2 linked regions of the Cupriavidus metallidurans CH34 genome follow. The protein of the gene in region 1 binds, or shares a complex with, the protein of each later gene. Links are inferred from orthologs where the notes say so. Each region holds a gene or a part of one and is shown on either strand. Other genes may lie near its edges. The genes, in order: RMET_RS21365 and aceF.

Region 1 (3,315 bases):
GCCGCCGGATGCCACCACTTCGTCGCGCACGCGCCCCGCGCCGAGGATGGCAACCGTTGGCGGCACCACGATGGGCGCCGCGTAGCGGCCCGCGATCATGCCGAAGTTCGACAGGGTGATGGTATTGCCGCGCATCTCCTCCGGCGCGATGGTGCGTGCGACCACGTCGGCGCGCATTCGGTCCAGCCCGGCACGCAGGTCGGCGGCATCGCGTTTGCCGACGTTGCGCAGCACCGGCACGAACAACCCCTCCGGCAGGTCCGCCGCAATGCCCACGTCGATCCGCTCGAGCAGGTGGCGTCTGCCGGTCCTGCCTTCGTACCACGCGTTGAGCGCCGGTTCCGCGCGCACGCCGGCCACCAGCGCGCGCACCAGGCGGATCGTGATGTCCTGACCGGTCACCGATGCGCCGGTCGCCTGCCACGCATGCAGGTCCGCATCGTCCATGACCGTGGCCGCGGCCACTTCGCTCTGCGCGCGCGCCATGTTCTGCGCCATTGCGCGGCGCACACCGCGCAGCACGTCCGGCGCGCCGACGTCCGCCAGGGTGGTGGCCACGCGCTGCACATCGGTGGCCGTGATCACGCCATCGTGGCCGGATGGGGTGACCATCGACAGGTCGACCGACAGCTTGCGCGCCAGCGCGCGCACGGCCGGCGTGGCCTTGATGCCATGTCCGCCGGGAATGCCGGCGGCGCCTACGCGCGTGACGCCTTCATTGACCACATGCGTGCCGACCTTCACGGCGCCTACCACCGTGCCGGCATCGTCGGACGCCCCCGCGCCCTCGAAGCCAACCAGCGGCGCGCCCAGGTGGACGATGTCGCCCGGTTGCGCAAAGAGTTTCGCAACCTGTCCGGCGAACGGGGAGGGGATCTCGACGATGGCCTTGGCTGTTTCCACCGACAACAGCGGCTGGTCGGCTGCGATGGTGTCCCCGGGCTTCACATGCCAGTTGACGATTTCCGCTTCCTGCAGGCCTTCGCCCAGGTCGGGCAGCTTGAAGATCCGCATCGCTATCTCTCCTTGGCTAGGCTGCTTCCAGCGCGCGTCGCGCCGCGTCGACAATCCGCGCCACCGACGGCATGTAGCTGTGTTCGAGTCGCGCCAGCGGCACCACCGTGTCAGGCGCCGTCACGCGCTGCACCGGGGCGCTCAGCGAATAGAGTCCCGCGTCGGCCAGGTTGGCGGCAATCTCTGCGCCCAGGCCGGCGGTGCGCGGTGCTTCATGCACGATCACGCATCGGCCGCTCTGCGCAACCGACTCCAGGATGGTCTCCATGTCCAGCGGCTTGAGCGTGGCCACGTCGATCACTGCCGCGGAAACGCCGTCGTCGGCCAGCACATCGGCCGCGGCCAGCGTTTCCCGCAACATCGCGCCCCAGCTCACCAGCGTGAGGTCCGTGCCCTCGCGCAGCGTGAAGCAGGCGTCGAGGGGCAGCGCCTGGCCGTCGTCGGCGACCTCCTGCCGGAACAGCCGGTACAGGCGGGTGGGCTCCAGGAAGATCACCGGGTCCGGGTCGCGAATCGCCGCGAGCAGCAGCCCGTAGGCGCGCGCCGGCGATGAAGGCATGACCACGCGGATGCCCGGCATCTGCGCGAACAGGGCCTCCGGGCTTTCGGAATGGTGTTCGGGCGCGTGGATGCCCGCGCCGCTCGGCGCGCGCACAACCATCGGGCACGTGATCCGGCCGCGTGTGCGGTGCCGCATATGACCCGCGTGATTCAGGATGTTGTCGATCGCCGGATAGATGAAGCCGGCGAACTGGATCTCCGCGACGGGCTTGAGCCCCATCGCCGCCATGCCGATGGCCGCGCCGACGATGGCGCCTTCGGCCAGCGGCGTGTCGATGACGCGGGCCTCGCCGAAGCGCGACTGCAGCCCCACAGTCGAGCGGAATACGCCGCCGTTCACGCCGATGTCCTCGCCCAGCAGCACCACGTCGGGATCGTTGGCGAGGGCATGGGCCAGGGCCAGGTTGACGGCTTCCACCATATGCAGTTCAGCCATGATGGGCTCCCGAGGTATCGGTCTTGCCAGAGGCGTCGTATTGCCGCGCGGTGTCGAGTTGTTCGGCCATGGCGTCGGGCAGCGTTTCATACAGGCAATCGAACATCGCCGATGCATCGGGATGCGGCAGCGCAAGATAGGCCTGCACGGCCGCGCCGACGGCCTGCTGGCATTCCTTGATCAGCGCCTCTTCCTGCGCGGCGTCCCAGGCGCCGAGGCGGGCCAGGTAGTCTCGCAGCCGGATAATGGGCTCGCAGCGCCAGGCTTCCTTGACCGATGCCTCGTCCCGGTAGCGCGACGCATCATCGGCTGTCGTATGGTCGCCCAGGCGGTAGCTCACCGCCTCGATCAACGTCGGCCCGCCGCCGTGGCGCGCATGTTCGATGGCCGCGCCAACGCGCTGCCGCACGGCAATCACGTCGTTGCCGTCGATCTGTTCGCCCGGAATGCCCGCTGCGATCGCCTTCTGGGCCAGCGTCGCCGCCGCCGTCTGCTTGGCGCGCGGCATCGAGATGGCCCACTGGTTGTTGTTGATAACGATGACCAGCGGGACGTGCCACGCGCCGGCCATGTTCATCCCCTCGTAGAAGTCACCCTTCGAGGTGCCGCCGTCGCCGAGGATGCACACCGCCACGTTCGGTGCCTGGCGCAGCTTGAACGTGTAGGCCACGCCGGCCGCATGGCCAACCTGGGTGCCGATCGGCACGCAGTTGCCGAAGTCATATGGCACTGCGGCAAACGCGCTGCCGCGTTCGTCGCCACCCCAGTACAGCAGGCTCTCCGTCATCGTGACGCCCCGCACAAACTGCGCGGCATGATCGCGGTACGACGGCACCAGCACGTCGTCGCGGCGCATCGCCGTGGCCACGCCGACGCCGATCGCTTCCTGGCCCAGCGCGGACGCGAACGTGCCGATCTGGCCGGTACGTTGCATCGCGATGGCCTTGAGATCGAACTGCCGGGTCAGCACCATGGCGCGATAGAGCGGCAGCAGGGTGGCCGGATCGCGGGCAAAGTCGGGAAGGTCGGGCTCTGGCGAGCCGTCGGGGGAGAGGTAGCGGGTAAAGCCGATTTCAAAACGCGCAACAGTGCCCATGTGGTTGTCCCCTTGAGGTTGCTCCCTTGTGGTTCGCGGTGTCCTGTGCGGCGCAGCATCTTGTGAACGCTGCTGCCTTTGAGTGTAGGGCACGGAATCGCGCTGCGGGCGTGCGGTGGCGCACCGCCGTCACATTGTCAGCGCGGGCGGGTGGGGCGGTTTCATCGGCGGACGTGCAGCCGGGGCGCTAGCGGTGCCGGTACGCAGC
Region 2 (3,198 bases), on another replicon or contig:
CACGACCTTGCCGGCGGCCGACGACGGCACTTCCATGCTGGCCTTGTCGGACTCCAGCACGATCAGCGACTGTTCTTCCTCGACCGTGTCGCCAGCCTTGACCAGCACCTCGATCACTTCCACCGCGTCGAAATCGCCGATATCCGGCACCTTGACTTCGATCACACTCATGTTCTTCCTCCTGGGATGCGCGCCCTGCCCGCCTTGGGATCAGGCCGCGCCGTCTTTGTTGGTTGCCACTTGCAGCCGTACCGTGTGCACGTCGATCGGTGCCGCCGAACTCTTGTCGAACTCGATACCCGCTTCCACGCCGATCCTCGCGATCGCTCCGGCATCCAGGTCCGTGCGGTCATACACCGCGTGCATGGCGCCGAGCGCGTAGTTGCGGCCCGAGCCAATGCCCCAGAAACGATCGAACGAAAACACCTCGCGGTACGAATAAACGCCGAAAATGCCGCCCGAATTGGCGATCAGGCAGACGATCTGCGATGACTCGTAGGGGTCGTCCTCGTCTTCCTTGGTGTTGATGAAATACTCGTTCTTGAGCTTTTCATGCACCTTGAGAAAGGTTCGGAACACATCGTCACGGGTATGCAGCCGGCATTCCTCGCCCATGCCCGTCAGCAAGCTGCGCATGACCGGGAAATGCGCGGTGGTGCCTGCCAGCCCGACGAAGCTGTCGCCAACGGGAATCACCTTCTGGTTCCGCTCATAAGCGCGCGACAGCCGCGTATCGCCGAATGTCACCAGCGCATCGGCACCGATCGCCACCTCGTCACCTTTCCTGACGACAACGCAGGTAGTCATGGCTCGCCCCTTGAATGCAATGCAGACGCGCCCGCCAGGTTCGCTGGCGGGCGTTGCCGATGCTTACAGCAGAATCCGGCGGAAATCCGCCAGCAGCGCCGCGAAGTACGTGTTGAAGCGTGCGGCCTCGGCACCGTCGATCACGCGGTGATCCCACGACAGCGACAGCGGCAGCGTCAGGCGCGGGGCGAACTGCTTGCCGTCCCACACCGGCTTCATATACGACTTGCACACGCCCATGATGGCCACTTCCGGCGCATTGATGATCGGCGTGAAGTACGTGCCACCGAGGCCGCCGAGCGACGAGATCGAGAAGCAGCCGCCTTGCATCTGGTCAGGCTTCAGCTTGCCGTCGCGCGCCAGCTTGGCCAGATCGCTCATTTCCTGGCTGATCTCGAGCACGCCCTTCTTGTCGGCGTCCTTGATCACCGGCACGACCAGACCGTTCGGGGTGTCGGCCGCGAAACCGATGTTGAAGTACTTCTTCAGCACCAGGTTGTCGCCGTCCAGCGAGGCGTTGAAGTTCGGGAACTTCTTGAGCGCCGCAACGGTGGCCTTGATCATGAACGCAAGCATCGTCACCTTGATGCCAGCCTTCTCGTTTTCCTTGTTGAGCTGCACGCGGAATGCCTCGAGCTCGGTGATGTCCGCTTCGTCACAGTTCGTGACGTGAGGGATCATGACCCAGTTGCGATGCAGGTTGGCGCCAGAGATCTTCTTGATGCGCGACAGCGGCTTCGACTCCACTTCGCCAAAGCGCGTGAAGTCCACCTTCGGCCACGGCAGCAGGTCCAGGCCCACGCCGGTGCCGGCGGCGGCAGCCGGTGCGGACGGCGTGGCAGTCTGGCCGCTCATGACGCTCTTGACGTAGTTCTGCACGTCTTCCTGCGTGATGCGGCCCTTGGGAGCGGTGCCCGGCACACGCGACACGTCGACACCCAGCTCGCGCGCGAACTTGCGCACGGTCGGGCTGGCGTGAGCGGCCTTGCCGGTCGTACCCTGCACCGCTGGCGCGACGGCCGGCGCGGCAACAGGTGCCGGCGCCGCGGCCGCCGGTGCGGGCGCGGGAGCGGCTGCGGCAGGCGCCGGGGCGGCTGCCGGGGCCGGAGCTGCTGCGGCAGCGCCGCCAGCAGCTTCCAGGATCAGGATCAGCGTGCCTTGGGCGACGTTATCACCGACCTTGACCTTGATTTCCTTGACCGTGCCGGCCTGCGGCGACGGCACATCCATGGTGGCCTTGTCGGACTCCAGCGTCACCAACGCGTCTTCGGCGTTGATCTGGTCACCCACCTTGACGTGGATTTCGATGACCGGCACGGCGTCGTAGTCGCCGATATCGGGCACCTTGACCTCGACCGTGCCACCACCAGCAGGGGCAGCGGCCGGAGCCGGGGCAGCGGGAGCCGCCGGCGCGGGTGCCGCGGCGGCAGGGGCCGGAGCTGCCGGAGCAGCAGCGGCTGCGGGAGCCGGAGCGGCGGCAGCGGCGCCTGCGGGCTCGAGCATCACCAGCACGGAGCCTTCGGAAACGCTATCGCCCACCTTGATCCGGACTTCCTTGACCGTGCCGGCCTGCGGCGACGGCACGTCCATGGTGGCCTTGTCGGATTCCAGCGTCACCAGCGCGTCTTCCGCGTTGATCGTGTCGCCCGGCTTCACGTGCACTTCGATGACGGGAACGGCGTCGTAGTCGCCGATATCCGGCACCTTGATTTCAATCGCTTGACTCATTCAGTGTCTCTCCTGGGCAGCCGGCACTCTGGCCAGATACGACAAACGCGACAAACGCAATCGGCGAGGTTACTCTCGCCACACGCATCTGTCACGCTGCCGCGCATCACCATTCGCCGTGGTGCGCCGCCGGGTCAGCCGGTGGCACACTGCGGCGCGGCGGGTGCCGCGCTGCGGGGGTTCAGTCGTGCAAGTCCGGGGTCAGACCGACATCGGGTTCGGCTTGTTCGGGTCGAGGTTGTACTTCTTGATGGCCTCGGCCACCTTCTCGCGACCGATCGCGCCTTCGTCAGCCAGCGCCTTCAGCGCGGCCACCGTGACCCAGTAGCGGTCCACTTCGAAGAAGTGGCGCAGCTTCTCGCGGGTATCCGAGCGGCCGAAGCCATCGGTGCCCAGCACCACGTAGCGACGCGGCACGAACGGACGGATCTGCTCGGCGAACGCACGGATGTAGTCGGTGGACGCGATGACCGGACCGCGCACGCCCTTGAGCTTCTGGGCGACAAACGATTCGCGCTGCGTGCCGGTCGGGTTCAGCAGGTTGTGACGCTCAACTTCCTGGCCTTCGCGGGCCAGTTCGGTGAAGCTCGGGCAGCTCCACAGATCCGATTCCACGCCCCAGTCCTTCTTGAGCAGGTCGGCGGCGGCGATCACCTCGCGGAA

What was found.
Region 2: the proteins of RMET_RS21365 (region 1) and aceF are in contact, whole or in part, in a crystal structure (PDB 1W85), measured with the Geobacillus stearothermophilus proteins. The link is inferred for Cupriavidus metallidurans CH34 from one-to-one orthologs. Residues at the interface, in WP_033016213.1 of Geobacillus stearothermophilus: Ile282, Leu283, Ser284, Leu285, Glu286, Phe325; in WP_033016211.1 of Geobacillus stearothermophilus: Val129, Ile130, Ala131, Met132, Pro133, Arg136, Lys137, Arg157.

The regions. Positions count from the first base shown.
Region 1 is NC_007974.2:706,404-709,718, forward strand. The notes cover bases 22-3,020. They hold RMET_RS21365 (alpha-ketoacid dehydrogenase subunit beta), read right to left. Parts: upstream 2,012-3,020; coding sequence 1,031-2,011; downstream 22-1,030. Other genes in these bases: RMET_RS21360 (dihydrolipoamide acetyltransferase family protein), read right to left, coding at 22-1,014; pdhA (pyruvate dehydrogenase (acetyl-transferring) E1 component subunit alpha), read right to left, coding at 2,004-3,020. Also shown: more of RMET_RS21360, read right to left, coding at 1-21; more of pdhA, read right to left, coding at 3,021-3,107; RMET_RS21375 (hypothetical protein), read right to left, coding at 3,295-3,315. UniProt on the Bacillus subtilis protein: The pyruvate dehydrogenase complex catalyzes the overall conversion of pyruvate to acetyl-CoA and CO(2).
Region 2 is NC_007973.1:1,314,705-1,317,902, reverse strand. Bases 204-3,085 are described here. They hold aceF (dihydrolipoyllysine-residue acetyltransferase), read right to left. Parts: upstream 2,536-3,085; coding sequence 871-2,535; downstream 204-870. Other genes in these bases: aceE (pyruvate dehydrogenase (acetyl-transferring), homodimeric type), read right to left, coding at 2,737-3,085; RMET_RS06045 (Ntn hydrolase family protein), read right to left, coding at 211-807. Outside these bases: lpdA (dihydrolipoyl dehydrogenase), read right to left, coding at 1-171; more of aceE, read right to left, coding at 3,086-3,198. UniProt on the Bacillus subtilis protein: The pyruvate dehydrogenase complex catalyzes the overall conversion of pyruvate to acetyl-CoA and CO(2).